One region of the Pantoea sp. CFCC18177 genome, then DNA from elsewhere that is predicted to be linked to it. Evidence: predicted binding sites of a transcription regulator. Region 1 holds the regulator's gene; each other region holds the start of a gene.
The links. Region 1 encodes sigma-54, which starts transcription at its own class of promoters, with help from an activator protein. Its sites were predicted from a motif close to GTTGGCACANNTTTCGCTNT; they were not measured.
Positions count from the first base shown of each region.

Region 1 (10,480 bases):
TGGCATGAAGATGCGCGGCAATTTACGAACAAAAAATGCCCAGCTGCTTGAAAAGGTCAAAACTTCCTATGAAATCCAAAATGAAAAAAAATAGCCTCAAGTTGTTGCTGGTAAGTGCACTGCTGGCCACCAGCCTGCCTGCGCTGGCCTTGACGGGTGATTCAGACAAACCCGTCAATATCGATTCCGTTAACCAGTCGCTTGATCTACAAGGCAACGTGGCGACCTTCACCGGCAATGTCATCGTTACCCAGGGTTCAATCAAGATCACCGCAGACAAAGTGGTGGTCACGCGTCCAGGCGGCGACAGCAAAAAAACCATCGTCGATGCTTACGGAACTCCCGCGACCTTCTATCAGATGCAAGACAACGGCAAACCGGTTCAGGGGCACGCTTCAAAGCTGCACTATGAGCTGGCGAACGATTTTGTTGAGCTGACGGGCAACGCCTTCATTCAGCAGCTGGACAGCAATATCAAAGGCGATCGCATCACCTATCTGGTCAAAGAACAGAAAATGCAGGCTTTCAGCCAGGGTGACAGCAAACGCGTGACCACCGTGCTGGTGCCGTCGCAGCTGCAAGACAAAAACGGCTCAACTGCGAGCCCAAAAAAGAGTAACTGATCGCTATGGCCACATTAGTCGCTGAAAATTTGGCGAAAGCCTATAAAGGCCGCCGCGTGGTAGAAGACGTCAGCCTGCAGGTAAAATCAGGTGAAATTGTTGGCCTGCTCGGCCCGAACGGTGCTGGCAAAACCACCACGTTTTATATGGTCGTGGGCATTGTCCCGCGCGATGCTGGCCGTATTGTCATTGATGATGAAGATATCAGTATCCTGCCACTGCATGCACGCGCGCGTCGCGGTATCGGCTATCTGCCTCAGGAAGCTTCGATCTTCCGCCGCCTGAGCGTGTATGACAACTTAATGGCCGTACTGCAGATTCGCGATGATTTAACGGAAGAACAGCGTCAGGATCGTGCAAACGAGCTGATGGAAGAGTTCCATATCGAACACCTGCGCGACAGCATGGGTCAGGCGCTCTCCGGAGGCGAACGACGTCGTGTGGAAATCGCACGGGCGCTGGCGGCCAACCCGAAATTTATCCTGCTGGATGAACCTTTTGCCGGTGTTGACCCCATCTCCGTTATTGATATCAAGAAAATCATCGAACATCTGCGTGACAGCGGCCTTGGCGTGCTGATTACCGACCACAACGTGCGTGAAACCCTCGCCGTGTGTGAACGCGCTTACATCGTCAGCCAGGGGCATCTGATTGCACATGGTACCCCTGATGAAATTCTTGCAGATGAGCAGGTTAAGCGTGTTTATTTGGGCGAAGAGTTCAGACTCTGATAAGGTGTCGGAATACCCGACATTTGCTTAGGAAATTCTGGCCGGATTATGAAGCAAGGTTTGCAACTCAGGTTCAGCCAACAGCTGGCAATGACCCCACAGTTGCAGCAGGCCATTCGTCTGCTGCAACTCTCGACGCTTGAACTCCAGCAGGAACTGCAACTGGCGCTGGAAAGCAATCCGCTGCTTGAGCAAACTGAACTGCATGAAGAAGTCGATGCGCGTGAACATCAGGAAAGTGATGCGTTAGATACACGCGAAGCGCTCGAACAGAAAGAGATGCCGGAAGAGCTTCCGCTCGACGCCACCTGGGATGAGATCTACACCGCAGGCACGCCTTCTGGTACCGGTACGGATTATCAGGATGATGAGTTGCCGGTCTATCAGGGCGAAACCACCCAGTCACTGCAGGATTACCTGATGTGGCAAGTGGAGTTAACGCCGTTCACCGATACCGATCGCGCCATTGCCACCTCGATTGTTGATGCCATCGACGAAACCGGCTACCTCACAGTCAGCGTTCAGGACATTTGCGACAGTATTGGCGATGAAGAGCTGACGCTGGAAGAAGTCGAAGCCGTGCTCAAGCGCGTCCAGCGTTTCGATCCCGTAGGTGTTGGCGCACGTGACTTGCGTGATTGCCTGCTGGTGCAGCTCTCGCAGTATGCTGCAGACACGCCGATGCTGGCCGAAGCGCGCCTGATCGTCAGTGAACATCTTGATCTGCTGGCCAACCACGATTTCCGCAGCCTGATGCGCGTCACACGTCTGAAAGAAGAGGTGTTAAAAGACGCGATGTTGCTGATTCAGTCACTTGATCCACGCCCCGGGCAGTCAGTGAACACCAGCGAACCTGAATACGTCATCCCGGACGTTCTGGTACGCAAGAACGGTGCGCGCTGGACGGTAGATCTCAACGCTGACAGCCTGCCACGTCTGAAGATTAATCAGCACTATGCCGCGATGGGCGGTTCGACGCGCAATGACAGCGATAGCCAGTTCATCCGCAGTAATCTACAAGAAGCCAAGTGGCTGATTAAAAGCCTCGAGAGCCGCAACGATACCTTGCTCAAAGTCACTCGCTGTATCGTTGAGCAACAGCAGGCGTTCTTTGAACAGGGTGAAGAGTACATGCGCCCGATGGTGTTGGCGGATATCGCACAGGCCGTCGATATGCATGAATCCACGATTTCTCGCGTGACCACGCAAAAGTACTTACATAGCCCGCGTGGCATTTTCGAACTGAAATATTTTTTCTCCAGCCACGTCAACACCGAGGGCGGTGGCGAAGCCTCCTCCACGGCGATTCGTGCGCTGGTGAAAAAATTGATTGCCGCGGAAAATCCCGCAAAACCCTTGAGCGACAGCAAACTCACCTCCATGTTATCCGATCAGGGCATCATGGTGGCGCGACGTACGGTTGCTAAATATCGCGAGTCTTTGTCTATACCGCCATCAAACCAGCGTAAACAGCTGGTTTGACCGAATGAGGAAGGAAGACCTATGCAGCTAAACCTAACCGGACTGAATGTTGAGATAACCGAGCCACTGCGTGAATTTGTAAACAGCAAATTTGCCAAACTAGAACACTACTTTGATCGTATCAATCAGGTTTATATTGTTCTGAAAGTGGAGAAGGTGACGCAGATTGCGGATGCAACACTGCACGTCAACGGCGGGGAGCTGCACGCCACAGCGGAAGCGGAAGACATGTACGCGGCCATCGACGGGTTAATCGATAAGCTTTCCCGTCAGCTGACCAAACATAAAGACAAACTGAAAAAACACTAACCTTCATGCTTGCAGAGTGCCGATCGGTTTGGCACTCAGAGCACAAATGGGGCGGGATGACCGCCCCGTTTTGTCATCTGCGCAAGCGCCAACGGGGAACTCGCCATTGCGGTATGAATGGCGTTACCCTTATGGCTATGTGAACTCGCAAGTGAAACGATGATGAACAACGATCTGACACTGGAATTGAGCTCGGTCCTCACACTGGACTGTACCCGAAGCGGCGTACACTGCCAGAGTAAAAAACGCGCGCTGGAAATTATCAGCGAGTTGGCAGCAAAGCAGCTCAATCTGCCGCACCAGACGCTTTTTGAAGCCATTTTGACCCGTGAGCGCATGGGCAGTACCGGCATTGGTAACGGCATCGCTATTCCACATGGCAAGCTGGAGGAGGATACGCTGCGTGCTGTTGGCGTGTTTATCAGCCTCGATCAGCCGATTGCCTTCGATGCCGTCGATAACCAGCCGGTTGACCTGCTGTTTGCCCTGCTGGTGCCTGCAGACCAGTGTAAAACCCATCTGCATACGCTGTCGCTGGTCGCGAAACGCCTGGCGGACAAAACCGTCTGCCGCCGTTTACGCGCCGCACAGAGTGATGAAGAGCTCTATGCGATTATCACAGAAGCTCAGGAAGAACACTCTTAAGCGACAGACACTTTTACCGGCGTTATCGCCGGTTTAAAACGGGAGAATTGTGATGGTGCTGATGATCGTTAGCGGTCGGTCAGGCTCAGGAAAGTCGGTTGCACTACGCGCCCTTGAGGACATGGGGTTCTACTGTGTTGATAACCTGCCGGTGGTATTGCTGCCGGAGCTGGCGAACACCTTAACGGAGCGCAACATTTCGGCTGCAGTCAGCATTGATGTGCGCAACATGCCTGAATCACCCGAAGTATTCGAAACGGCTCTCAACAATCTGCCTGAGTCGTTCTCTCCGCAGCTGCTGTTCCTGGATGCCGATCGCAATACCTTAATCCGCCGTTACAGCGATACGCGCCGCCTGCATCCCCTCTCCAGCAAAAATCTGTCGCTGGAAAGTGCCATCGATGAAGAGAGCGATCTGCTGGAGCCATTGCGATCGCGTGCTGATTTGATCATCGACACTTCCGAGATGTCGGTACACGAGCTGGCAGAGATGCTGCGAACACGCCTGCTGGGCAAGCGCGAGCGTGAATTGACCATGGTGTTTGAATCCTTTGGATTTAAACACGGCATTCCGATTGATGCAGATTACGTGTTCGATGTGCGTTTCTTACCGAACCCGCACTGGGATCCTAAACTGCGTCCGATGACGGGTCTTGATCGCCCGGTCGCCGCCTTCCTGGATCGTCATACCGAAGTGCACAACTTCATCTACCAAACGCGCAGCTATCTGGAACTGTGGCTGCCGATGCTGGAAACCAACAACCGCAGCTACCTGACCGTAGCCATTGGCTGTACGGGTGGTAAACACCGTTCAGTGTATATCGCTGAGCAGCTGGCGGATTACTTCCGTTCACGCGGTAAAAATGTGCAGTCTCGTCATCGCACTCTGGAAAAACGCAAATCATGACCGTGAAGCAAACCGTTGAGATTCGAAATAAGCTGGGTATGCACGCTCGTCCGGCCATGAAGCTGTTCGAGTTGGTACAGAGTTTTGATGCTGAGGTGCTGCTGCGTAACGAGGCGGGAACGGAAGCCGAGGCCAGCAGTGTGATTGCATTGCTGATGCTGGACTCGGCAAAAGGCGGCCATATTGAGATTGAGGCCAGCGGCCCGGAGGAAGTCCAGGCGCTGGCAGCCGTCATTGAGCTGTTTGAAGCGGGCTTTGACGAGGACTAGAAGCGATTAATGCAGCTTGTAGCGTTCAAGGAAGCCTTCGCCCCCAAGCTGTCGCATCTGTCGCATGATCCACTGCTGACGCATACGGACATACCCTGAAGGCGCATCCGCGCGGAAGCGAATAGGATTAGGTAACACCGCCGCCAGCAGCGCGGCTTCAGAGATCGTCAGGCGACTGGCGGGTTTATGAAAGTAGCGCTGCGAAGCTTCTTCCACACCAAACACACCGTTGCCAAACTCTGCGATATTCAGGTACACCGTCAAAATTCGGCGTTTAGTCCAGACGGTTTCAATGCCCACCGTCAGCCCGGCTTCCAGGCCTTTACGCACCCAACTGCGACCATCCCATAAAAACAGGTTTTTAGCCGTCTGCTGAGACAAGGTTGAGGCACCGCGCATCCGCTCGCCACCTTCGTTATCCAATACTTGTTGAATCGCGTCGACATCAAATCCCCAGTGTTCCGGAAATTTCTGATCTTCAGAGGCAATCACCGCCAGTGCCATCCACGGGGAAATATCATCCATCCCCACCCAATCGGAATGGGCGACATAATCAAAGCGGCCACTCATCCAGGCCCCAAGCTGACGCTCTACCATCACCGCTGAAAACGGTACAGGCAGGAAGGCAAAGATCACAATTCCTGCGAGCCAAACCCCAAGCCAAGCCAGTAGCACTTTTACTACCAGCACTTTAATGCGTTGTCCCAGTTTCCCTTTACTCTTACTCATGCAATTTTCTCTTACCTGTTCCCTGAGTTAATCAATCACTCAAGTCACGATTTCATATATCTGCGATTCAAGCCTAACCTTTATCCCTCATTGCCAGTCACTTAGAAGGAAAGTTATTACCTGCGCAACCATCGTTCCTCTATTAGAGCCAATTACATCAAGCACTTCCGCCAACAAGGAATCGGTTCCATGGTGAAAAAACCATCAGAATCTTTACCGTCAAACACTTAAACCGATGTGATTAAGATCACAATTAAACTTTCACAATACTTAACATTAAACTTTCAAAGCATTTGAATATGTTCATTGATAAGCGAGACCATTCTGAAAAACGTGGCGAAAATAGCATCGCCGACTCAGCCAACTCCCTGTTTTGAGGTAAAGCACCTCCCCCTCATTTTGGTTTACATTACGGCGTTAAACCCTAAACTGGAACTTTCTAAAGAGGGTTTCCAAAACGTTTTGGATAACCCGCCAAAAACCTCATATTTCTTGTCTAATATCAGTATGTTAAGCTTATTTAACTGCGATTTTTTAGCGGAATAAGATTTTCAACGCTGCCGACAGGCTTTTCCTGCTTCTGGCTGAAGGAAATCCAGGCAAAAAGCAGAACATTTGGTCAAAAATAGTGCAATACGGCAAAGAAATTAATTCCTTACTTGACTGTGTCAGCAAATTAATGTTTTCTGTATTTAAACGCTGCTCAACATCACACAATTTAATGAATCTTGTCACAAGCGTTGGCGAATTTGTTAAGGTGATTTTGAAGCGTCATCCAATACCAAACTGTTGCTGATTCAATCGACCACTAACGATAGCAGCAGTACCCATTTCCCTGGTGTTGGCGCAGTATTCGCGCACCCCAGTTTCGACTGGGGTCATTTTTTTCTGGCGTACTACGATTTTTCCCGCTCTGCTACCCATTCGCGTAACACGTTAACTTCATGTTGCCACTCATGTTTTAATTCGTCGATCCACTCCTGCACGTTATCCCACCAAGCTGGCAATTCCGGGGACTGAATCTGCTTCGCGAGCTTTTGCAAGTGCAACAGACCCACCGAACCTGCCGCACCTTTGATCTTATGCCCCTCTTCCGCAATCCCTTTCTGGTCACGCGCCATCATGTTGGAATCCAGCACTTCAAGATAACCCGGCATCATTTGCTCAAACATCGTCAGGCTTTGCTTAATCAAACCCGGGCCGACCAGTTCAATGTATTGCTCCAGCATCTCGACATCGAGTAGCGTGCGGGAATGCTCGTCTGATGAGCTCATAACAGCCTCTGACGCGTCTCCCTGGTAATCCCAGAACTTTTTGATTATCGCGGTCAGAGCTGGCACGGCCAGCGGCTTACTCAACACATCATCCATACCCGCATCGAGGTACTCTTTTTTATCTTTGAGGACATTGGCAGTGAGCGCCACTAACGGCGGTAACGAGATGCCGGCGTGCTGCTGATGTATGGCACGCGAGACATCCAGCCCGGTCATATCGGGCAGCTGGATATCGAGCAACACCAGATCAAACTCCTGCGGATCGAACATCGCCAGCGCGTCACTGCCGGTCATCGCCACTTCCACGCTGCATCCCAGTTTTTCCAATACCGAACGGGCGACAATCACGTTCAATTCGATATCTTCCACCAGCAGCACGTGCAGCGCCGGCAACGGCATGCTGTCGTCTACGTTCTCATCTTCTACTTCATCCGCCACGCGCGGTGCTTTGATATCGACCCTGAAGCATGAACCCTGACCCGGCGCGCTGCGGACGCTGATATCGCCGCCCATGGCCTGTGCCAGGCGGCGTGAAACGGCCAGGCCAATCCCGGTTCCCGTTGCGGGCTTACCGCCCTGCTGATCTTTCACCTGGTAATACATGGCGAAGATTTTATCCTGCTCGTCCTGCGGAATCCCCATGCCGGAATCCTGTACTTCGAAGTGCAGCGTTTCGTCCGGGTGATAAGCCACACGCACCACGATTTCACCCTGCTGGGTGAATTTCACCGCATTGCCAATCAGGTTCCACAAAATCTGACGCAGGCGCGTCCCATCCGCCGAAATTTTATGCGGCAGCGGGAGTTCCGGGGCCATGACAAACTTCAGCCCTTTCGGCTGCGCCAGCAAGCCAGAGAGGTTTTCAAGATCCGCCAGGAAGCCAGTGAAATCGAGCGGCTGATTATCCAGTTGCACTTTGCGGCGCTCAATTTTGTCCACTTCAATCACATCATTGAAGATGTTGCCGAGGGTGATGGCGGAGACATGGATGGTTTTCAGGTACTTAAGCTGTTCCTGATTGAGATCGGTATCCAACAGAATGCGGCTCAGCCCCACAATGCCATTCAACGGCGTACGCAGCTCGTGGCTGATGGTGGATATAAAGGTGGTTTTCTCACGGCTGGCGTTCTCCAGCGCGTCCTGATAGCGCTTGCGCTCAGTAATATCGCGTCCGAAGCCCATCAAGCCACTGCGTTTCCCCACGCGGTCATAGTAGGGCACTTTACGAATTTCAAAGCAGGCCTTGCGCCCGTCAGGATATTGCAGCCACTGTTCGTAAGTCAGAGAGACATTATGACGGAACACTTTCTCATCAGTTTCCAGTACCTTGGAGGCGGCATCTTCGTCGTAGATATCGCGCGGTGTCAGCCCAATTAACTGTTTCTCGCTCATCCCCGTCAGCAGCTCCATCGCGCGGTTACAGCCAGAGAACTGTTTGTCGATGTTGCGATAGAACACCAAATCCGGTGAGGCATCGAGGAAAGAGCGTAAGAAGGAAGATTGCTGCTCCAGCTCAATCTGCGCCTGTTCGCGACGTGCCATCTCTTCGCGCAACTTATCCATCACCTGTTCGCGCGCTTGCTCAGCTTTGATACGGTCATTAATTTCCTGATTAAGCTGAGCAATGGTTTCTTTCATCTGCTGATTGAGTTCGAGGTCGCGCGTGCGCATCTCCTCCAGCTTGTCCACCAGCCTGGTGAGCCGCTGGCGTGACTCTTCCAGTTGATCGACCACCACCGACAGGAAATAAACCGCCCAGGGGGTAATTAACAGACCGAAGAATATCGAACGTACCACGTCAATGCTTTCTACATGGCCACGCAGCACCATGGTGACCGCCATCTGCACCACCATGGCCAGCACCACCAGCGCCGAAGCCAGCAGCAGTGAGAAGCGCACTAGCCCCAGCTTGACCATCAAATCAACGTAGTACTGCGCTAAAAGACGAATCTGTTTCATGTCGAACTCCCTGAACGAAATCTGGCCCATAATAGCGTAATTATCGCCGCACTGCGCCGCTTCCCCTTACCTGACGACACAGACTTCGCCCCATTCTGGTGCATCGCAATGCCATTTCGCCGACGTTCGGCTCTTTATGCGCAAATCGCTTGACTAATTCTGCCAACTGAATAATCTGGAGGGCCGCACTTTTGCGGCCCTTTCATTACATCCCGTGCTATTCAGCATGTCAGCAGCCATTGCGCCTGGTGGTTGCGTTTCTTTATTGCATATCCATTCAACTTAAGTGCTGTTTTAATCACGTCACGCATGATTAATTTTACTAATGGCAGCCCGATTTTGATTCAAATATGACGCCATAAGAAAAACAGATACATGAAGTGTCCGAAACCGCACCAACAGAATTTTATGCTGACAGGTGCGGGTTATTCAGCATTGTTTGGATATCTGAGGCGTTCATCACAGTGAGACGGCTCACACTTCATAGGGGAATCAGAATCCTCAGATTGACATATATTTACGTAATAAATCCTTCATAATCATTAAGTTAAATCACAAAAAAGCCAATTAACCGCAATAAAGCTGGCTATTTGACCTGAGTTCGCTTTCCCGATAAGTTGGAATTCCGCTGGATGCTTTCCAGTCGGGACTGTGTCTCGGCATATCTATGCAGCAAGAAACTCCCTCTGGATGCAAGTTATCTCCTGTAAGAGACCGGAAGTAAGAGCAGCTCATCAAGGACGTGAAACTCTTCTCTTGAGAGCCTTTGCTCAGTATTGCGACGTCCGCGTTTAAGCGCGGCGAAAACGAATTGATACAGCACGCAGCGGTGCTCTGTGCTCGAAATAATGCAGGTAATGTCAAAAGCAGTTTAAGGAGACCCTCAATGTCCACTCAAAAACCTCATCCATATGGTTTGTATGATCCCTCAGCAGGCAGTGATAGCTGTGGTGTCGGGTTTATTACCCGTAAGGACGGCGAGCAGACCCATGAGATCCTGCAGATGGCGCATAGCGCACTGTGCACGGTGCCACACCGTGGCGGTATGTCTGCTGAAGGCGTGGGCGATGGCGCGGGTGTCAACGTCGATCTTTCTCTGAATTTCTTCCGTAAAGTGACGGGCCAGCCGCTGGAAGCCGGTCGCTTTGGTGTGGGTAACTTCTTCGTCCCTAAAGATGCCGAACTGCGTGCAAACGCCGAGCGTCTGGTTGAAGAAACTCTGGCCGCACATAACTTTGCCGTGCTGGTGAAACGCGATATGCCGCTGGACGGCAGCGTGACGCGCCCTGCTGCGCTGCAATTCCAGTTACCGATTGTGCAGTGGGTCTTCGCCGCGCCACAAGAAGTGACTGAACAGATTGAATTTGAGCGCCATATCTATCGCGCGCTGCTGGATATTGAAGCGCGTGCCTTTACGGAAAGCGAATTCGGCGGACTCTATCCGCTGTCGCTCTCTTCGCGCACCCAGGTGTTTAAAGCACGCCTGAACTCCAACGAAGTGATTCCTTACTTCAAAGATTTGACCGATGCGGATCACCAGGTGCGCGGGCTG
Region 1 is NZ_JBNBPL010000007.1:70,384-80,863, reverse strand. Features, by position in the region: gene lptC (LPS export ABC transporter periplasmic protein LptC) at 1-94, shown strand, start outside; gene lptA (lipopolysaccharide ABC transporter substrate-binding protein LptA) at 69-623, shown strand; gene lptB (LPS export ABC transporter ATP-binding protein) at 629-1,354, shown strand; gene rpoN (RNA polymerase factor sigma-54) at 1,403-2,836, shown strand; gene hpf (ribosome hibernation promoting factor) at 2,858-3,145, shown strand; gene ptsN (PTS IIA-like nitrogen regulatory protein PtsN) at 3,308-3,790, shown strand; gene rapZ (RNase adapter RapZ) at 3,843-4,697, shown strand; gene npr (PTS phosphocarrier protein NPr) at 4,694-4,966, shown strand; gene mtgA (monofunctional biosynthetic peptidoglycan transglycosylase) at 4,973-5,695, opposite strand; gene arcB (aerobic respiration two-component sensor histidine kinase ArcB) at 6,592-8,928, opposite strand; gene ACPUC8_RS09245 (glutamate synthase-related protein) at 9,815-10,480, shown strand, end outside.

Region 2 (10,480 bases), on a different contig from region 1:
GCCCACTTCACCCGGACGCACATCGTCGTAGTGGCTGAAGGTGGAGTACAGCAGACCGGTACCTGAAGTCATGGTCATGAATTCGTTACGGAAGCCAATCAGACCACGGCTTGGGATCATGTAGTCAAGACGTACACGGCCCTTACCATCAGGATCCATGTTTTTCAGGTCGCCTTTACGCTCACCCATCGCTTGCATCACAGAACCCTGGTGGGTTTCTTCGATGTCGAGGGTCACGTTTTCGAATGGCTCTTGCTTACGGCCTTCGAATTCACGGAAGATAACTTTCGGACGGGATACCGCCAGCTCGAAACCTTCACGACGCATGTTCTCGATCAGAACAGACAAGTGCAGCTCACCACGACCAGAAACGCGGAACGCATCTGAATCTTCGGTTTCTTCAACGCGCAGTGCCACGTTGTGCACCAGCTCTTTGTTCAGACGCTCCAGGATCTGGCGCGAAGTCACGTACTTACCTTCTTTACCGCAGAAAGGTGAGGTGTTGACGTTAAAGAACATGGTTACGGTTGGTTCATCGACGCTCAGGGCTGGCAACGCTTCAACCTTCTGCGTATCACAGATGGTGTCAGAGATGTTCAGCTCGCCCAGACCGGTTACCGCGATGATATCGCCAGCTTCAGCTTCGGCGCTTTCGATACGTTCCAGACCCAGGTGGCCCAGTACTTTACCGACTTTACCGTTACGGGTTTTGCCTTCGCTATCAATGATAGTGACTTGCTGGTTCGGCTTGATTTTACCGCGCTTGATGCGGCCAATGCCGATAACACCCAGGTAGTTGTTGTAGTCCAGCTGCGAGATCTGCATCTGCAGTGGTGCTTCAACTTCAACCTGTGGCGGAGAAACACGATCCACAATCGCCTGGTACAGCGGGGTCATGTCGTCAGCCATGTCGTTGTGGTCCAGACCTGCAATACCATTCAGCGCTGAAGCATAAATGATAGGGAAGTCCAGCTGCTCGTCGGTCGCATCGAGGTTAACGAACAGGTCGAAGACCTGATCAACAACCCAATCTGGACGCGCGCCAGGACGGTCAACTTTGTTGATGACTACGATCGGCTTCAAACCATGAGCAAAGGCTTTTTTGGTTACGAAGCGGGTTTGCGGCATAGGGCCATCCATCGCATCTACAACCAGCAGCACCGAATCCACCATGGACATAACGCGCTCCACTTCACCACCGAAGTCGGCGTGTCCTGGGGTATCAACGATGTTGATACGGTAGTCGTTCCATTTGATGGCGGTGTTTTTTGCGAGGATGGTAATCCCACGCTCTTTCTCCAAATCGTTGGAGTCCATTACGCGCTCAGTCGCTTCGGTACGGGCATCAAAAGTACCGGACTGTTGTAAGAGTTTGTCAACCAGGGTGGTCTTACCATGGTCAACGTGCGCGATAATGGCGATGTTACGCAAATTTTCGATCACAGCTTTGCCTCAGGCATTATAGAAATAACGCGGTATTGTACACGGATTAAGCGAAAGACTGAACATGATCACAGTATTCACTTAAAGTTTCTCATAGTGCTGTTTTTTAGCACCAATAACGGTGCATTAATCTGCACTGCGATGGTGTTTTGCACCTTTTTGGGGCGCAATTTCATCCATGGAGCACCAAATTAGTGCGCACCATCCATACTGGTGCAGTGGTCGACTCACCAAAGAGCGCGCCACAGCGCCATTTTCACCATTGTAATAAAGTTGGCACAGAATTCGCTTTATATCTTTTAAGCGAAAACGACAGTTATAAAACGGTTGAAAGAGCTTGCCGAGATCTTGGTTAGGTAATGGTCAGAAGTCGTGACACATTCCAGGCAACGAAGTTCTCTCACCATGACGATAATGACCATTTCCAGGAGAGTTGAGTATGTCCGCTGAACACGTTCTCTCGATGATGAACGAACACGAAGTTAAGTTTGTTGACCTGCGTTTTACCGATACCAAAGGTAAAGAACAGCACGTTACTATCCCTGCGCACCAGGTTAACGCTGACTTCTTCGAAGAAGGCAAAATGTTCGATGGCTCATCCATCGGCGGCTGGAAAGGCATTAACGAATCAGACATGGTGCTGATGCCGGATGCGACCACTGCGGTGATGGATCCGTTCTTCGAAGACTCTACCCTGATCATTCGTTGCGACATCCTCGAGCCAGGCACACTGCAGGGCTACGACCGTGACCCACGCTCCATTGCTAAGCGTGCAGAAGAGTTCCTGCGTTCTTCAGGCATCGCGGATACCGTGCTGTTTGGACCAGAGCCAGAGTTCTTCCTGTTCGATGACATTCGTTTCGGTTCATCTACCTCAGGTTCACACGTTGCTATCGACGATATCGAAGCAGCATGGAACACCGGTAAAGAATACGAAGGCGGTAACAAAGGTCACCGTCCAGGTCTGAAAGGCGGTTACTTCCCAGTTCCACCAGTCGACTCAGCTCAGGACATCCGTTCTGCTATGTGTCTGACCATGGAGCAGATGGGTCTGGTGGTTGAAGCTCACCACCACGAAGTGGCAACTGCTGGTCAGAACGAAGTGGCAACCCGCTTCAACACCATGACCAAAAAAGCTGACGAAATTCAGATCTACAAATACGTGGTGCACAACGTTGCTCACGCGTACGGCAAAACTGCAACCTTCATGCCTAAGCCAATGTTCGGCGATAACGGTTCTGGTATGCACTGCCACATGTCCCTGTCAAAAGGCGGCGTGAACCTGTTCTCTGGCGACAAGTACGGCGGCCTGTCTGAAACTGCTCTGTTCTACATCGGCGGTATCATCAAGCACGCTAAAGCGATCAACGCCCTGGCGAACCCAACCACTAACTCATACAAGCGTCTGGTCCCAGGCTACGAAGCACCTGTTATGCTGGCTTACTCTGCCCGTAACCGTTCTGCTTCTATCCGTATTCCAGTGGTTGCAAGCCCGAAAGCTCGTCGTATCGAAGCGCGCTTCCCGGATCCAGCGGCTAACCCATACCTGGCGTTCACTGCACTGCTGATGGCGGGTCTTGATGGTGTTATCAACAAGATCCACCCTGGCGATGCCATGGACAAAAACCTGTATGACCTGCCTCCGGAAGAAGAAGCTGAGATTCCAAAAGTTGCAGGTTCTCTGGAAGAAGCACTGAACGCACTGAACGAAGACCGCGAGTTCCTGACCCGTGGCGGCGTGTTCACTGATGACGCTATCGATGCGTACATTGAACTGCGTAAGCCAGAAGTTGACCGTGTGCGCATGACTCCGCACCCAGTTGAGTTCGAACTGTACTACAGCGTTTAATTTAAAAAATTCGGCTTCATGCGCCGCTTTTTTGGCGGCGCACAGAGTCTGAAAACTTTTTATATTGCCGTGGAAACTTTGGCCCATCTCCGGATGGGCTTTTTTCTCCGCGCAAATACCGTTTCAAAGACAGATTTCCGTCCTAAAAGGCTATAATGCACTAACTTAGTGCAGAGGAACGCTGTATGGCTACTGGCACGCTGCCCGACGCGGGGCAGATACTCAACTCTCTAATCAACAGTATTTTGCTGGTCGATAACGATCTGGTTATCCATTATGCCAACCCGGCAGCTCAGCAATTACTGGCGCAAAGCTCACGCAAATTGTTCGGCACGCCATTACCGGAATTAACCGGCTATTTTTCGCTGAATATTGAGGTGATGAGCGAGAGTCTTGGAGCAGGCCAGGGCTTTACCGACAGCGAAGTCACTTTGGTGGTTGATGGCCGAGCGCACATTATGTCGCTGACGGCGCAACGACTGCCCGATGGCCTTATTTTGCTGGAAATGGCGCCGATGGATAATCAACGCCGCCTGAGCCAGGAACAGTTGCAACATGCACAGCAGGTCGCAGCCCGTGATTTAGTGCGCGGACTGGCACATGAAATTAAAAACCCGCTGGGTGGATTACGCGGCGCGGCACAATTATTAACCCGTGCCCTGCCCGATCCGTCGCTGCATGAATATACCCGGATCATCATTGAACAGGCGGACCGCCTGCGCAATCTGGTCGATCGCTTACTCGGGCCACAACAGCCGGGTATGCACGTAACACAAAGCATTCATCAGGTGGCCGAGCGCGTGGTCAACCTGGTCTCAATGGAGTTACCGGACAATGTCTCGCTGGTGCGTGATTACGACCCCAGCCTGCCAGAACTGCCGCATGACCCTGACCAGATTGAGCAGGTGCTGCTTAATGTAGTGCGTAATGCCCTGCAAGCGCTGGGTGAGGAAGGCGGCACTATCGTCATCCGCACGCGCACTGCTTTCCAACTGACGCTGCACGGCACACGTTATCGCTTAGTGGCACGCATTGATATTGAAGATGATGGCCCAGGCATACCTGCCCAGCTACAAGATACGCTGTTCTATCCGATGGTCAGCGGACGCGAAGGGGGCACGGGTTTAGGTCTCTCCATCGCCCGCAGTTTGATCGATCAGCATTCAGGAAAAATAGAATTTAACAGTTGGCCAGGACACACCGAATTCTCGGTCTACCTGCCTATTCGCCAGTGAGGTTTCTATGCAACGAGGGATAGTCTGGATCGTCGATGACGATAGCTCCATCCGCTGGGTGCTTGAACGTGCGCTCACTGGAGCCGGTTTGAGCTGCGCAACATTTGACAGCGCCAATGAGGTGCTGGATGCACTCTCAAGTAAAACCCCAGATGTATTGTTATCAGATATTCGCATGCCGGGCATGGATGGGCTGGCGTTGCTGAAACAAATTAAACAGCGTCATCCTATGCTGCCGGTGATCATCATGACCGCGCATTCGGATTTGGATGCCGCAGTGAGCGCCTATCAGCAGGGTGCGTTTGATTACCTGCCAAAACCGTTTGATATCGATGAGGCGGTGGCACTGGTTGAACGTGCGATTAGCCATTATCAGGAGCAGCAGCAGCCGCGCAATCAGCCGGTGAGCGGCCCCACTACCGATATCATTGGCGAAGCGCCAGCGATGCAGGATGTGTTCCGTATAATTGGCCGCTTGTCGCGCTCGTCGATCAGTGTGCTGATTAACGGCGAATCAGGTACCGGTAAAGAGTTGGTGGCGCATGCGCTGCATCGTCATAGTCCGCGGGCTAAATCACCGTTTATCGCGCTGAATATGGCTGCCATTCCTAAAGACCTGATCGAATCCGAGCTGTTCGGACACGAGAAAGGTGCCTTTACCGGGGCAAACCAGATTCGTCAGGGTCGCTTTGAGCAAGCTGATGGCGGTACGCTATTCCTCGATGAAATCGGTGATATGCCGCTCGATGTGCAGACCCGCTTGTTACGCGTTTTGGCTGATGGCCAGTTCTATCGCGTGGGCGGCTATGCGCCGGTGAAAGTGGACGTGCGTATCATCGCGGCAACCCACCAAAACCTTGAACTGCGCGTGCAGGAAGGCAAGTTCCGTGAAGACTTGTTCCACCGTCTCAACGTGATCCGTGTCCATCTGCCGCCACTGCGCGAGCGTCGTGAAGACATCCCTCGTCTGGCGCGCTACTTCCTGCAGGTGGCTGCGCGTGAGTTGGGTGTTGAAGCGAAGATTCTGCACCAGGAGACGGAAACCGCACTGACGCGTCTGCATTGGTCCGGTAACGTGCGCCAACTGGAGAACACCTGCCGCTGGTTAACCGTAATGGCTGCGGGCCAGGAAGTGTTGATTCAGGATCTGCCGCCGGAACTGTTTGAGTCGAGCACGCCAGATAGCCCGGTTCAGTCGCTGCCAGATAGCTGGGCAACACTGCTGGCACAATGGGCGGACCGCGCGCTGCGTTCCGGTCATCAAAACCTGCTCTCTGAAGCTCAGCCGGAAATGGAACGCACGCTGCTCACCACCGCACTGCGCCACACTCAGGGGCACAAGCAGGAAGCCGCACGGTTACTCGGTTGGGGTCGAAATACGCTGACGCGTAAATTGAAAGAACTGGGTATGGAGTAAGATTGCAGCTTAGTGCAACCGCAGGCGGCCTTCAGGCCGCCTTTTGTTTTTATATCACACGTGAAAATTGCTGCAGGCGGGCTTTCTGGCGCAGGTAACGATCAAAGCACATGCAGATATTGCGAATCAGCAAACGTCCAATCCCCGTTACCTGCAGGCTGAGCCCCTGCTGTTCCAGCAAGCCATCGGCGATTAACGGCGCAAGCAGCGCTAAATCCTCTGCGAAATAGTCGTCAAAATCGATTGGCCAGTGCGCCTCAATGGCAGAAAAATCCAGAGAGAAATTACAGATCAGCGCTTTGATCACATCGCGGCGCAGGCAATCATCATCGCTTAACGTCAGGCCGCGCCACAAGGCATTGCCACGCTGCTCAACGTCGCGATAATACGCCTTCAAATCTTTCTGGTTCTGCGCATAGCCGTCACCCAGCATACTGATCGCCGACACCCCGAAACCGAGCAGATCGCTCTCTCCCTGGGTGGTGTAACCCTGGAAGTTGCGATGAAGCACACCGGCACGCTGTGCCACAGCCAGCTCATCATCTGGCTTGGCAAAGTGATCCATCCCAATGAATTGGTAGCCCGCGCGGGTTAAGGTTGCGATAGTTTGCTGCAGAATCAGCAACTTCTGGGCGGCGCTGGGCAGTTCATCATCTTTGATCTTACGTTGCGCCGCGAACAGGGTGGGCATATGCGCATAGTTAAACACGCTAAGGCGGTCGGGATTGAGTGCGATTACCCGCTGCAAGGTAAAAGCAAAGCTCTCTGGCGTTTGCAACGGCAGGCCGTAGATCAAATCGAGACTCACGGAACGGAACCCCTGCGCCCGAGCACGCTCGACCAGGGCAAAGATGGTCTCTTCATCCTGAACGCGGTTAACACGCTCCTGCACGGCTTTGTTGAAGTCCTGCACGCCCATGCTCAGTCGGTTAAACCCCTCGGCACGCAGATGATCGATCATCTCCAGTTCAATTTCACGTGGATCGACCTCGATCGACATTTCAACATCATCCGCAATGTCAAAATGGCTGCGTAATAGCGCCACCAGCCGGCTCACCTGTGCCGGGTTAAGAAAGGTTGGCGTGCCGCCGCCCCAGTGTAATTGGGTTACGCGACGACCAGCAAAAAGCGGGGCTCGCTGACGGATTTCCTGTTCCAACACATCAAGATAGCGGTCTGCCTTGTGCAACTGGCGCGTGACGATCTTATTGCAACCGCAGAAATAGCACAGACGATGGCAGAACGGGATGTGCACATACAGTGACAGAGAGCGCTCAGGATAGCGTTCAACGGCTTGCTGAAATGCCGCCTCGCCGAAGTTTTCATTAAACTCCAACGCAGTGGGATAAGAGGTGTAGCGCGGGCCTGCGTAATTGTATTTTTCAATCAGGCGCTGATCCCATTCAATCTGCTGCGATGACATGCTCACTCCTTACGGTGACGTCGTCTGAGAGAGGGTCGCGTAGCAGAAGAGTGGATGAAGCGGTGAGCCGAACGCCGGCGTATACGCGACTTCAGACGCGACAGGCGGCGTAGTTTAAACAATAACCACAGCAGATAACATGTCAGTAGCAGCGCTAAAATTGATCCAGGCCAAAGCATAAGCGAATACCTGTTTAGCGCGGCATGCGGTAACACGCATGCCGATCAAAAAGTGCCTTAGTTGCCCTTCAACAGGCGCATCATATCTTCTTCTGCCTGCTCATCTTCCGCTTCGTCATCCAAGGCAATGCCCAGAGTTTCCATCAGCTCGTCGATGCGGTCTAAGGTTTGGTCCAGCCAGGCCTGATCTTCGCCGCTCAGCGTCTCGCCATTTTCAAGACGATCCAGCAGCGTATCCAGACGCTCATCGTTTTCCAGCTTGGCCAGCTCTTCCTGCGGCGTTAAACGCACTTTTTCCGCTTTCGACTTGGGTTGCGCGGCGGGTTTCTTCTCTGGCTGAGTTTTACCGTCGGCCACCAGCGCAATCGGCTTTTTGCTGCCTACGCGTGGGTCCTGGCTTTTTTTACCCTGGCCTTTATTTGCGGCTTGCACTTCCGGATTGGCACGGCTGCCAGATTTGTGGCCACTGTGTTTTTTATCGCGTTTACGGTCGCGCGCTTCCTGGTTGAGTTCTTCACGCGATTTGCGCTTGGCTTTTGCAGCAGGTTTGCCACGCGGGGCTGATGCAGGTTGCTTCATGGTGTCCGGTCTCAGTGATGCTAAGTGAATTCAGTATAGAATTGCGGCGAAATCTAGCAGAAAGCGGGCAAAGAAAAAAGGCGATAGCCTATGCTATCGCCTTATTTCGCACCTTCTCATGAAGGAATTACGGTATCAATCCTTTACGGCTCACCACGTCCCGGTTGCTCCTTCGCCCCATCGCTCCTGCGAGTATTCCTTTTCCTTGTCTGACTCGTGCCTGAATCACTTCCTGCCATGCTCTTGGTCTTCCCCGACACTCCTGAGCGCATCATCCTGATGGGTGCTGCCGTGCACTGACACTCAATGTAGACCAATCAGTAAAATGAACAAGTGAGACTTGTCTCTTATTTAGAGCGGTCTTTTTCATGATTCCATTAACACCATGATTATTAACAACAAGTCTTAATGTGAACATTCCATTAAGCGGTAATGACTGGCAGTAACAATCGTTGATCTCTTACAAAATAGCGCGTTAAGACGCCATCGGGCACTTTTGCGCCATAACAGGTATAATCAGCCCAATTGCCGAATCACTCTGCTGGAGTTTTACTTTGTCTGCTTTGAACTATCACATGACCCATTTTATGCTCAGCGCCCCGGATATTCGCCATTTGCCGGCGGATGCGGGCATTGAAGTCGCCTTTGCCGGGCGCTCTAATGCGGGCAAATCCAGCGCACTGAACACCCTGACCAATCAGAAAGGTCTGGCACGTACCAGTAAAACGCCTGGCCGTACCCAGCTCATCAACCTGTTTGAAGTGGTTGATGGTAAGCGCTTAGTGGACTTGCCAGGTTACGGTTACGCGGAAGTACCGGAAGAAATGAAGCGCAAGTGGCAGCGCGCACTGTCTGAATATTTGCAGAAACGTCAGGCACTGAAAGGCTTGGTGGTGCTGATGGATATCCGCCATCCATTGAAAGACCTCGATCAGAACATGATTGAGTGGGCCGTTCAGAGTGGCATTCCGGTGCTGGTACTGTTAACTAAAGCGGATAAGCTGGCCTCAGGCGCGCGTAAAGCACAGCTCAAGATGGTGCGTGAAGCTGCATTGGGCTTTATGGGTGATGTGCAGGTCGAGATGTTCTCATCGTTGAAAAAGCTGGGTGTGGATATCGTTCGTCAAAAGCTGGACAACTGGTTCGCTGAACTGGAACCGGCGCAGGAAGGCGATAGCGAAGCACCATCCGCCTAATCTCTCCAGCGGGTTTTTCAGCCCGCTTTTCAGAAAAAGCCCAATAAAAAACGCCCCAGTCATAAATGACTGGGGCGGCTAAATATTCAGCCAAATCCGATTACGTGAAGTAAAAGGTCTGAAAGATAGAACATCTTACCTCTGTACCCTACGCGATGAACTTTACCTGATTTTTCCTGACCGACAAAGGGTTTTTTGTTGTTAAGTTTCAGGATCCGACATCTTTTTTACCAGGTTCGTCACACTTTGGCTTAAGGCATGTAGTTTAATTACTAAAAAAATGCTTAGGGGATAAGCAGTTACCCAACGTGCATTTTACAAGCGGCTTTGCGCGCTTGCTGAACCGATTAATCAAACTTTTTTCTTATGATGATGTCAGCGGCACCGAGATGCCGCCAACATTCACCTGTTAGTGTGCCTGATCCCAGTTATCACCCGTTCCGACTTCAACCTGCAGCGGTATATCCAACTTCATGCTGCTCTCCATCAGTTGACGGATCGTCGCACTGGCACTCTCAACCGCATCATTGCGGATCTCGAACACCAATTCATCGTGTACCTGCATGATCATCTGCACTGCATCATCATTCTGCTGTTGTAACCACCCATCCACAGCAATCATCGCGCGTTTAATGATATCTGCTGCCGTGCCTTGCATCGGGGCATTAATCGCCGCACGCTCAGCCGCTTTACGACGAATGGCGTTGCTGGAATTGATGTCCGGCAGCCACAGACGGCGGCCCTCAAGGGTTTCAACGTAGCCCTTCTCCGCAGCTTGCGCACGCGTCTCTTCCATATAGCGCAGCACGCCCGGATAACGTTCGAAATAGAGATCCATATACTTCTTCGCTTCGCCGGCACCGATATTCAGCTGACGCGATAAACCAAATGCGCTCATGCCATAGATCAAACCAAAGTTAATCGCTTTGGCACTGCGACGCTGCTCCCCTGACACCTTACTCAGCGCCACACCAAACACTTCTGACGCCGTGGCACGGTGAATGTCTTCTCCCTGCGCAAAGGCATCCAGCAAGCCTTTATCCTGTGACAGGTGCGCCATAATACGCAGTTCAATTTGCGAGTAGTCAGCCGCCACAATGCGCTTATCCGCACCCGCTATAAACGCCTGGCGAATACGACGACCTTCATCATTACGCAC
Region 2 is NZ_JBNBPL010000016.1:6,003-16,482, reverse strand. Features, by position in the region: gene typA (ribosome-dependent GTPase TypA) at 1-1,443, opposite strand, end outside; gene glnA (glutamate--ammonia ligase) at 1,883-3,292, shown strand; gene glnL (nitrogen regulation protein NR(II)) at 3,478-4,527, shown strand; gene glnG (nitrogen regulation protein NR(I)) at 4,535-5,944, shown strand; gene hemN (oxygen-independent coproporphyrinogen III oxidase) at 5,994-7,367, opposite strand; gene yihI (Der GTPase-activating protein YihI) at 7,604-8,125, opposite strand; gene yihA (ribosome biogenesis GTP-binding protein YihA/YsxC) at 8,680-9,321, shown strand; gene spfP (small protein SpfP) at 9,408-9,455, opposite strand; gene polA (DNA polymerase I) at 9,731-10,480, opposite strand, start outside.
Region 2: the regulator sigma-54 is predicted to act here: its motif matches at 1,716-1,735, upstream of glnA (glutamate--ammonia ligase).

Region 3 (10,480 bases), on a different contig from region 1:
GGAATACGCAGCACCGGCGCCTGGTTTTGCCATTGTCCGCCCATCAGAGGACGCAGCATTTTGACCAGCCGTTCAGGGTGAAGATCCAGTACCTGCAGGGCCTGTACCGCTTCCCCTGCTTCGAGCTGCTGGGCTAACAGTTGCTGACGCAGCTGTTCTGGCGAGACCAGAAATGACAGCTTGCCCTGTTTGCCGCGTCCCGCCTCGCCCTGCCAGCGTAACCAGCCCGCATCTTGCCACTGGCGCAGCAGGGTGCGCACATGGCGCTCGCTGCAAAAGCAGTGTTGTGCCATCGCAGTCACACTGAGCCGCTGTGGTTCGCCTTGGCTCAATTGCCACAGACGCTGGAATTGATTAACCCGATGAAGTTCGCGCATCAGTAAACCCGGAACAGTTTTCTAAAAGTATTCACTATTAGTTCCGTAATTACCAGGCGATAGTGGAACCCTTATTCAGACTGGAGAATCCGCATGGCCCGCCTCGCAGCATTTGATATGGATGGCACGTTGTTGCTGCCAACGCACCGGTTAGGTAAAGAAACGATCGACACCCTGCATACCCTGCATCAGCGTGATGTCACCATTGCTTTTGCTACTGGCCGTCATTTGATGGATGTGCAGGTTGTGCGTGAACAAATCACCTTGCCCGCCTGGCTAATCAGCGGCAACGGTACACGTATTCACGATCTGGATGGGCAACAATTATTTGGCTGCGATCTGCCGCCATCGTTGGCAGAAGAGGTGATTCACACCCACTGGCAAACGCCTGCCTCAATTCACATCTTTAACGATGAGGGCTGGTTTACCGATAAGCCGTTACCTTCTGTGAGAGCTGCGCACGTGATGAGTGGCTTCCACTATCAACTGCGTGATTTACGCCAGATGTCGGCGCATGAAGTCACCAAAGTTTGCTTTATCGCACCGCATGAGGAACTGCTGGCGCTAAAAGTGGAATTGCAGGATGCGCTGGGCGAGCGCGCGAATATCTGTTTCTCGGCGTGGGATTGCCTCGAAGTGCTGCCGCTGGATTGCCACAAAGGTGCCGCGCTGGCTCACTTGTGCCAGCATTTATCGCTGTCGATGGCGGATTGCATGGCGTTTGGTGATGCCATGAACGATCGTGAAATGCTGGAACGAGTGGGTAAAGGATTCATTATGGGCAATGCCATGAATCAGCTCAAAACATCATTGCCCCATTTACCGATTATTGGACATTGCGAGACACAGGCGGTGTCTCACTACTTAAATCACTGGATGACCACACCACACCTCGATTATTCCCCCGAATGCTGAGGTTTACAGTGAACCGGACAGGATGTCCGGTTTTTTATTATCCCCGTCATACTTCGAATTGCAGATGCGTTGGCTTCACTCGTTTACCCGAATCACTTACTTCAGTAAGCTCATCGGGATGCTCTCGTTTGCCGCCTTTCTGAAATCCGAATTATTTAGGGGATATTTCACGCAGCCACGGTTGAATGTCGCCCACGTTTTGTGCCACCCACTCTGGGTTGTAATAGGTATCCGGATAGCGCTCGCCGCTGTCACACAGCAGTGTCACCAGTGAACCCTGTTGGCCCTTATCCCGCATATGTTGCGCGACCTGCAGCATGCCCCAGAAATTGGTGCCTGTAGAGGCGCCAGGGCGACGCCCCAGAATTTTCTCCAGTTGCAGCATTGCCGCCACCGTTGCGCCATCGGGCACTTTTATCATCTCGTCGATCACATCGGGTAAAAATGAGGGTTCCACACGCGGGCGACCTATGCCCTCAATCAGGCTACCGCGGTCGCTGCGTAGAGCGCTGTCACGACTGTGCCAGTAGTCAAAAAATACCGAGTGTTCAGGATCAACCACCAGCAGACGCGTATCGTGGCCCTGATAACGGATGTAACGGCCCAGCGTTGCGGAGGTGCCGCCAGTGCCCGCGCTCATGATCACCGTATGCGGAACGGGGTGGGGCTCATGCGCCATCTGGCGAAAGATACTTTCTGCGATGTTATTGTTACCGCGCCAGTCTGTAGCGCGTTCCGCATAGGTGAACTGATCCATAAAGTGGCCGTTCAGCTCTCGCGCCAGACGTTCTGACTCGCTATACAACTGGCAAGGATCGGCCACGAAATGGCATTCACCGCCGTAAAAGCGGATCAGCTCAATTTTGCGCTTAGCGGTGCTGGCGGGCATCACGGCGATAAACGGCAAGCCCAACAGGCGGGCGAAATAGGCTTCTGACACCGCAGTGCTGCCGGATGAAGCCTCAATGATCGGGGTATTTTCCTTGATCCAGCCGTTAGCCAGGCCATACAAAAACAGCGAGCGTGCCAGGCGATGTTTCAGGCTGCCACTCGGATGAGTACTTTCATCTTTAAGATAGAAGCGAATGCCGGGATACGCTTCCAGCGTAAAGCGAATGAGATGAGTATCCGCAGAGCGTTGAAAATCGGCATTAATTTCATTGATGGCGTGGCGAACCCAAGGCGTTTGCATGTGACATTATCCAGAATAATTATTGTGCACAGTGTAAGGCACAGGCAGGAAAATTAGGTTGCTTTAATCGGGTTATAATGGCTCGATAAGAGAAAAATTTTCTCCCGGAGCGCCGAATGCTAGATAAAACTGACCGTACACTGCTGGCGATGTTGCAACAGGATTGTACGTTATCGCTGCAGTCGCTGGCAGATGCCGTGAATCTCACCACTACGCCGTGCTGGAAACGCCTGAAAAAGCTGGAAGATGATGGCATTATTCGTGCGCGCGTGGCATTGCTCGACGGCGAAAAAATTGGGCTGTCACTCACCGCGTTTATGTTTGTGAAGACGCAGCAGCACAGCAGCGAATGGTTTCATCAGTTTGTCGCCGTGGTTCAGCAAATGCCAGAGGTCATGGCGTTTTACCGTATGGCGGGAGAATACGATTACCTGTTGCGCATCCAGGTGGCTGATATGAAAAGCTATGATGCGTTTTATAAACGTCTGGTGAATGGCGTACCTGGCCTGATTGATGTGACCTCAAGCTTCGCCATGGAAGAGATAAAATATACCACCGCCTTGCCGGTAGCGCCCTGATCGGGCAGAGAAAGAGAGTTTCTTGTGCGATTATTTAGCCAGTTAAGTTGGTATTTTCTACGCGAGTGGCGGCGATATCTGGGTGCCGTCAGCTTGCTGATTGTCATTGCACTGCTGCAACTCTTACCACCGCATGTGGTAGGGGTGATTGTTGACGGCGTGACGCAACATACCTTAAGCAGCGGTAAAATTTTCATGTGGATCGGCGTGATGCTGGCCACTGCGGTTATTGTCTATCTGCTGCGCTATGTCTGGCGCGTGCTGCTGTTCGGCGCTTCTTATCAACTAGCAGTAGAACTGCGCGAAGACTTCTATCGCCAGTTAAGTCGCCAGCATCCAGCCTTCTATTTGCGCCACCGTACCGGCGATCTGATTGCTCGTGCCACTAACGATGTTGACCGCGTGGTATTCGCGGCAGGCGAGGGCGTGTTGACGCTAGTGGATTCGCTGGTGATGGGGCTGGTGGTGCTGGCGGTGATGAGCACGCAGATCAGCTGGGAGCTGACGCTGCTGGCGCTGATCCCGATGCCGATTATGGCGATAGCGATCCAGAAAGATGGATCGCGCCTGCATCAGCGTTTTAAAGTCGCGCAGGCAGCCTTCTCCAGCCTCAACGATCAAACTCAGGAAAGCCTCACCAGCATTCGCATGATCAAAGCCTTTGGTCTGGAAGATCATCAGTCGCAGCAGTTTGCTGATATTGCCAGCGACACCGGCAAGAAAAATCTGCATGTGGCGCGTGTTGATGCGCGCTTTGATCCGATCATCTATATCGCGGTGGGCTTCTCTAATCTGCTGGCTATCGCGGGCGGTGGATGGATGGTGTGGCATGGCAGCCTGACGCTGGGCCAGCTCACCAGTTTTGTGATGTATCTGGGGCTGATGATTTGGCCGATGCTGGCGCTGGCGTGGATGATCAATATTGTCGAGCGCGGGAGCGCCGCGTGGAGTCGTATCCGCGCACTGCTGGCGGAAGCCCCAGCGGTGGAAGACGGGCAAAAAGTCTTGCCCGCTGAACCGGGTGTGATGCAGGTCGCCATTCGTGAGTTTCGCTATCCCGCCAGTTCTGGCGCGGTGCTTAGCCACCTCAATTTCCAACTGAAGCCGGGACAAATGTTAGGGCTGTGTGGCCCAACCGGCTGCGGTAAAAGTACGCTGCTGAGCCTGATTCAGCGCCACTTTGATATCGACCAGGGCGATATTCGCTATCACAACCTGCCACTGAACCAGCTACGGCTCGACAGCTGGCGTAGCAAATTAGCGGTAGTGAGCCAGACACCGTTTCTGTTCTCCGATACGGTGGCGAACAATTTGGCACTGGGCCGACCTAATGCCACCCAGCAAGAGATCGAGTACGTGGCGCAGATGGCCTGTGTGCATGATGACATTCTGCGCCTGCCACAAGGTTACGACACCGAAGTCGGTGAGCGCGGAGTGATGCTCTCCGGCGGCCAAAAACAGCGTATTGCGATTGCGCGCGCGCTGCTGCTGAATGCCGAGATCCTGATTCTGGACGATGCACTCTCTGCCGTTGATGGCCGCACCGAGCATGAAATCTTGCATAACCTACGGCAGTGGGGCAAAGGCCGCACGTTGATTATCAGTGCGCACCGTTTGTCGGCACTGACCGAAGCCAGTGAGATTCTGGTGCTGCAGCAGGGCGCTGTTGCACAGCGTGGCGATCACGACAGCCTGGTGAGCAAAGAGGGCTGGTATCGCGATATGTACCGCTATCAGCAACTGGAAGCGGCACTGGATGAGGACGATGTGGCGGAGGGATCAAATCATGGCTAAATCACCTCGTTTGTGGCCAACGCTCAAACGCCTGTTGGCTTACGGCAAACCCTGGCGAAAATCCCTGTGGTTAGCGGTCGGCATGCTGTGGATTGCCGCTGCCGCCGAAGTCACCGGCCCGGTATTGGTGAGTTATTTCATTGATAATCTGGTGGCGAAACATCAGATGCCGTGGGCCATCGCCATTGGCTTGTTGGTGTGCTTTGTGTTGCTGCAACTGCTGGCGGCGGGCTTACACTATTTTCAGGCGCTGCTGTTTAACCGTGCCGCGATTGGCGTGGTGCAACAACTGCGCGTCGATGTGATGAACGCTGCACTGCGTCAGCCCTTAAGCGCCTTTGATACCCAACCAGTGGGGCAAATCATTTCCCGCGTCACCAACGATACCGAAGTGATCAAAGATCTCTACGTCACGGTGGTGGCAACTGTTTTACGCAGTGCCGCGTTAATTGGTGCAATGCTGGTGGCGATGTTCTCACTCGACTGGCGCATGGCGTTGGTAGCGATCGTGATCTTCCCGCTGGTGTTAACGGTGATGCTGATCTACCAGCGCTACAGTACGCCGATCGCGCGCCGGGTGCGCAGTTATCTCGCCGACATCAACAACGGCTTCAATGAAGTGATCAACGGCATGAGTGTGATCCAGCAGTTCCGCCAGCAGGCGCGCTTCGGCGAGCGCATGGGGGAGGCGAGCCGCTCGCACTATCTGGCGCGCATGGAAACGCTGCGTCTGGATGGCTTCCTGCTGCGTCCGCTGCTGAGCCTGTTTTCAGCGATGATCCTGTGTGGGTTGCTGATGCTGTTTAGCTTTGCCACGCCGGGCGTGTTTGAAGTTGGGGTGCTTTACGCCTTTATTACTTATCTTGGCCGCCTGAATGAACCTCTGATCGAGCTGACGACGCAGCAGTCGATGCTGCAGCAGGCGGTGGTGTCCGGTGAACGTATTTTTGAGCTGATGGATGCCGCACAACAAGGTTACGGTGCCGATAACCAGCCGCTGGCCTCAGGCCGTATCAAGCTGCACGATGTCAGCTTTGCCTACCGTGATGACCGCGATGTGCTGAGCCATATTAATCTGGACGTACCGGCGCGGGGCTTTATCGCCCTGGTCGGGCATACCGGTAGCGGTAAGAGTACCCTGGCGAATCTGTTAATGGGCTACTACCCGGTAACGCGCGGCAGTATTGAGCTGGATGGCCGCCCATTACCGCAACTCTCCCATGAGGCACTGCGGCAAAGTATCGCTATGGTGCAACAGGATCCGGTGGTTCTGGCTGATACGCTGTTGGCGAATGTACGTTTGGGACGCGATATTCCTGAAGAGCAGGTGTGGCAGGCGCTGGAAACCGTGCAGCTTGCCCCTTTAGCACGTGCAATGTCAGAGGGCATTCACACGCGCTTAGGGGAGCAGGGCAATAATTTGTCGGTGGGACAGAAACAGTTGCTGGCGCTGGCGCGCGTGCTGGTGTCGTTGCCACAGATTTTGATTCTGGATGAAGCCACCGCCAACATTGATTCCGGTACCGAGCAGGCGATTCAGCATGCTTTGCGTGCACTGCGTCAACACAGCACGCTGGTGGTGATTGCGCACCGTCTCTCCACCATTACCGAAGCGGATCAAATCCTGGTGCTGCATCGCGGCCAGGTTGCCGAGCGCGGTACGCATGCGCAATTGCTGGCACAACAAGGTCGTTATTGGCAGATGTATCAATTGCAACAAGCGGGTGATGAACTCGCGGCGAGCATCCCCGTACAAGCTGAAGGGTGATTTGCACCTTTTTTGCGCAGATTTATCAGATTGTTCTGTATTGATGCACTCCTTTGAGGCTGAAAGCACCAAAGGAGTGCAATATTGCAACACCTTTCTTAACCCCATCCTCCAGATTGAGCTACCCATCACATAACGAAGCGCTATCCAGCGCCTCTATGCCACTGACTTCCGCACTTTTTTCATTTATGGCACAGCGTTTGCTTATATCTCTGCGTGTCCGCGAGACTCACTCAATTTATTATCCGGAGGGGAACGTATGAAGCTGGTTACCGTGGTAATCAAACCATTTAAGCTGGAGGACGTGCGTGAAGCCTTATCCTCCATTGGCATTCAGGGATTGACTGTTACCGAAGTGAAGGGTTTTGGTCGCCAGAAAGGTCACGCAGAGCTTTACCGCGGTGCCGAGTACAGCGTGAACTTCCTGCCAAAAGTAAAAATTGATATCGCGATTGCGGACGATCAACTCGATGAAGTGGTGGATGTCATCAGCAAAGCCGCTTACACCGGCAAAATTGGCGACGGCAAAATCTTCGTCGCAGAACTGCAGCGCGTTATTCGTATTCGCACCGGCGAGACCGACGAAGCAGCACTGTAACTGGGGCTCTGAATTGTGATGGGATGGAAAGAAATGAATAAACTGATGACTAAGTTAGGCCTCACCAGCCTGGCACTGTTACCGTCTCTGGCCATGGCGGCAGCACCTGCCGTTGCGGACAAAGCGGATAACGCCTTTATGATGATCTGTACCGCACTGGTGCTGTTCATGTCGATTCCGGGCATTGCCCTGTTCTACGGCGGTTTAATTCGCGGTAAGAACGTACTTTCAATGCTGACTCAGGTCGCAGTGACTTTCTCACTGGTGTGCGTACTCTGGGTAATTTACGGTTATTCGCTGGCCTTCAGCGAAGGCAACGCCTTCTTCGGTAACTTCCAGTGGGCGATGTTGAAAAATATCGAGCTGAAAGCGGTGATGGGTAGCTTCTATCAGTATATCCACGTTGCGTTCCAGGCTTCATTCGCCTGTATTACCGTGGGCCTGATTGTGGGTGCACTGGCAGAACGTATTCGCTTCTCTGCGGTACTGATTTTCGTGGTGGTATGGCTGACGCTCTCTTATCTGCCAATCGCACACATGGTCTGGGCAGGCGGTCTGCTGGCTCAAGATGGTGCGCTGGACTTCGCAGGCGGTACCGTTGTACACATCAACGCCGCGGTAGCCGGTCTGGTGGGTGCTTACCTGGTGGGCAAACGTGCTGGCTTTGGTAAAGAAGCCTTCAAACCACACAACCTGCCAATGGTCTTCACCGGTACAGCGATTCTGTATGTTGGCTGGTTTGGTTTCAACGCCGGTTCAGCCTCTTCAGCGAACGAAATTGCTGCACTGGCCTTCCTGAATACCGTTGTAGCGACTGCAGGTGCGGTGCTGTCATGGGTGTTCGGTGAGTGGGCAATGCGTGGCAAGCCTTCTCTGCTGGGTGCGTGTTCTGGTTTCATCGCGGGTCTGGTTGCTATCACCCCAGCTTGTGGTTATGTCGGTGTTGGCGGCGCGCTGATTATCGGTCTGGCCGGTGGCCTGGCAGGTATCTGGGGCGTAACTACCCTGAAAAAATGGCTGCGTGTGGATGACCCATGCGATGTGTTCGGTGTACACGGTGTGTGCGGTATCCTGGGTTGTATCCTGACCGGTGTGTTCGCCTCCTCTTCACTGGGTGGTGTGGGCTACGCTGAAGGCGTGACCATGGGCCATCAGGTTTGGGTACAGCTGTTCAGCTGCGGCGTGACCATCGTCTGGTCTGGTGTGGTTGCCTTCATCGGCTTCAAACTGGCAGATATGATTGTTGGCCTGCGTGTTCCAGAAGATCAGGAACGTGAAGGTCTGGATGTGAACAGCCACGGCGAAAACGCTTACAACCAGTAAGTGCCGGGCTGCTGAAGAGCAGTGCGCTAAAACAATAAAAAGCATAAGGGGCGATAATATCGCCCCTTTTTTATGCCTCACGTTGGCGCATCACGCCCTCTTGCACCGTGGTAGCGACGAGGGTGCCATCCTGCGTATAGAACTCCCCTCGCACAAAACCGCGCGCACCGGATGCGGAGGTGCTCACCACGCTGTACAGCAGCCATTCTGAGAGGTCGAAGGGGCGATGGAACCACATAGAGTGGTCTATGGTCGCCACTTGCATATCCGGTTCCAGGAAGCCTTTGCCATGCGGTTGCAGCGCCACCGGCAGGAAGTTGAGATCGGAAGCATAACCCAGCACATATTGGTGAATGCGTTGATCACTCGGCATCTGACCATTGGCACGAACCCACACCTGACGCAGCGGCTCATCGACCCGGCCTTTTAACGGATTGTGAATTTGCACCGGACGAATATCCAGTGGGCGCTCAGCAAGAAACTTCTCTTTGAGTTTAAGCGGCAAATGTGCGGCAAGTTTTTGCGCCAGATCTTGCTCAGAAGGTAAGTTATCCGGTCCGGGCACTTGCGGCATGGTGTTTTGATGCTCAAATCCCTGCTCTGGTGCCTGGAATGAGGCGGTCATGTAGAAAATCGGGTGGCCATTCTGCACCGCGCTGACACGGCGCGCACTGAAGCTTTTGCCGTCACGCAGGGTTTCAACGTCATAGATGATGGCTTTCTGGCTGTCACCGGGGCGCAGGAAGTAGCTGTGGAACGAGTGGATGATGCGTTCTTCTGGCACGGTTTGTTTTGCCGCATACAGCGCCTGTCCGACGACCTGACCGCCAAACACCTGGCGTAGACCGAGGTCTTCACTTTGGCCGCGGAACAGACCCTCTTCGAGTTTTTCCAGATTTAGTAAGTTAAGCAGGTTGTGCAGTGCCTGGCTCATAGTCGATTCCTCAATATTCCCGATCGCGCCAGTTTGAAAGATCCGACCAGTTTCCGTCAATGATTTTGCCGTGATTTCAGCGGGCTGGCGGTGCATTTAGGCGCAATGCGGATTTTTGTGCCAGAATTAAGGTCAATCGGCGGTTGAAAAGCTACCCAACAAATTTAGCGCCGACAATCATAGTGTTCACAAGGAGACGACATCGATGAAACTCTGGCATGTTATTAGCGGCATTACCTTGGCTGCAGCAATCACGGGCTGTGCCGATCACAGTAAGCCAGTAGCGACCCCAACACTGGGCTCCGCCGTTGCGGGACAGCAGGCCGCCATTGCGCAGCCTAACGTTAGTGGTTCGGTGTATATTCGCCAACGTATTGCGCTGCCGCCGGATGCGGTGCTGACGGTGACGCTGTCTGATGCATCACTGGCTGACGCGCCATCGAAAGTGTTGGCACAGCATGTGGTGCGTACTGAGGGGAAACAGGCGCCATTCCAGTTCGTGCTGCCATTTAATCCGGCAGATATTCAGCCGAACGCACGCATTCTGCTGAGTGCGGCCATCGCCATTGACGGCAAGCTGGCATTTATCACGGACACCGTGAAGCCGGTGATTAATCAGGGCGGGACTAAAGCAGAGCTGTTGCTGGTGCCAGTGACCAATATGGCGATGCAGACGCAGCCTGGCGCGGCAACCACAGTGCCATCCACGTCGCCGACGCAGGTGGTGCCTTCAGCATCGGTGCCTGCGCCAACCAGTATGTAAAAACTGATGGGGACGTGAGAGTGTGCGGACAGGCAACACTGTTACGTAAAGACGCTGTCTCGTCCCTGATCGCTCGGCACACGCCATCCATGGCGTGTGACGCTTTACTCCACAGTGTTGCCTGCCCGCACTTCGAAAATTGTGCGCGCGGTAGAATCAATTTCGCAACGCCTGCGGACATGGGTGTCGCATATTTCACCGCTACGCTTAATACTTCCAACGATACTTACCCAGCTCG
Region 3 is NZ_JBNBPL010000026.1:23,263-33,742, reverse strand. Features, by position in the region: gene ACPUC8_RS21210 (SgrR family transcriptional regulator) at 1-377, opposite strand, end outside; gene cof (HMP-PP phosphatase) at 471-1,292, shown strand; gene ACPUC8_RS21200 (PLP-dependent cysteine synthase family protein) at 1,444-2,484, opposite strand; gene ACPUC8_RS21195 (Lrp/AsnC family transcriptional regulator) at 2,601-3,062, shown strand; gene ACPUC8_RS21190 (SmdA family multidrug ABC transporter permease/ATP-binding protein) at 3,087-4,856, shown strand; gene ACPUC8_RS21185 (SmdB family multidrug efflux ABC transporter permease/ATP-binding protein) at 4,849-6,624, shown strand; gene glnK (P-II family nitrogen regulator) at 6,884-7,222, shown strand; gene amtB (ammonium transporter AmtB) at 7,256-8,545, shown strand; gene tesB (acyl-CoA thioesterase II) at 8,616-9,479, opposite strand; gene ACPUC8_RS21165 (YbaY family lipoprotein) at 9,685-10,242, shown strand; gene ACPUC8_RS21160 (MGMT family protein) at 10,450-10,480, opposite strand, start outside.
Region 3: the regulator sigma-54 is predicted to act here: its motif matches at 6,812-6,831, upstream of glnK (P-II family nitrogen regulator).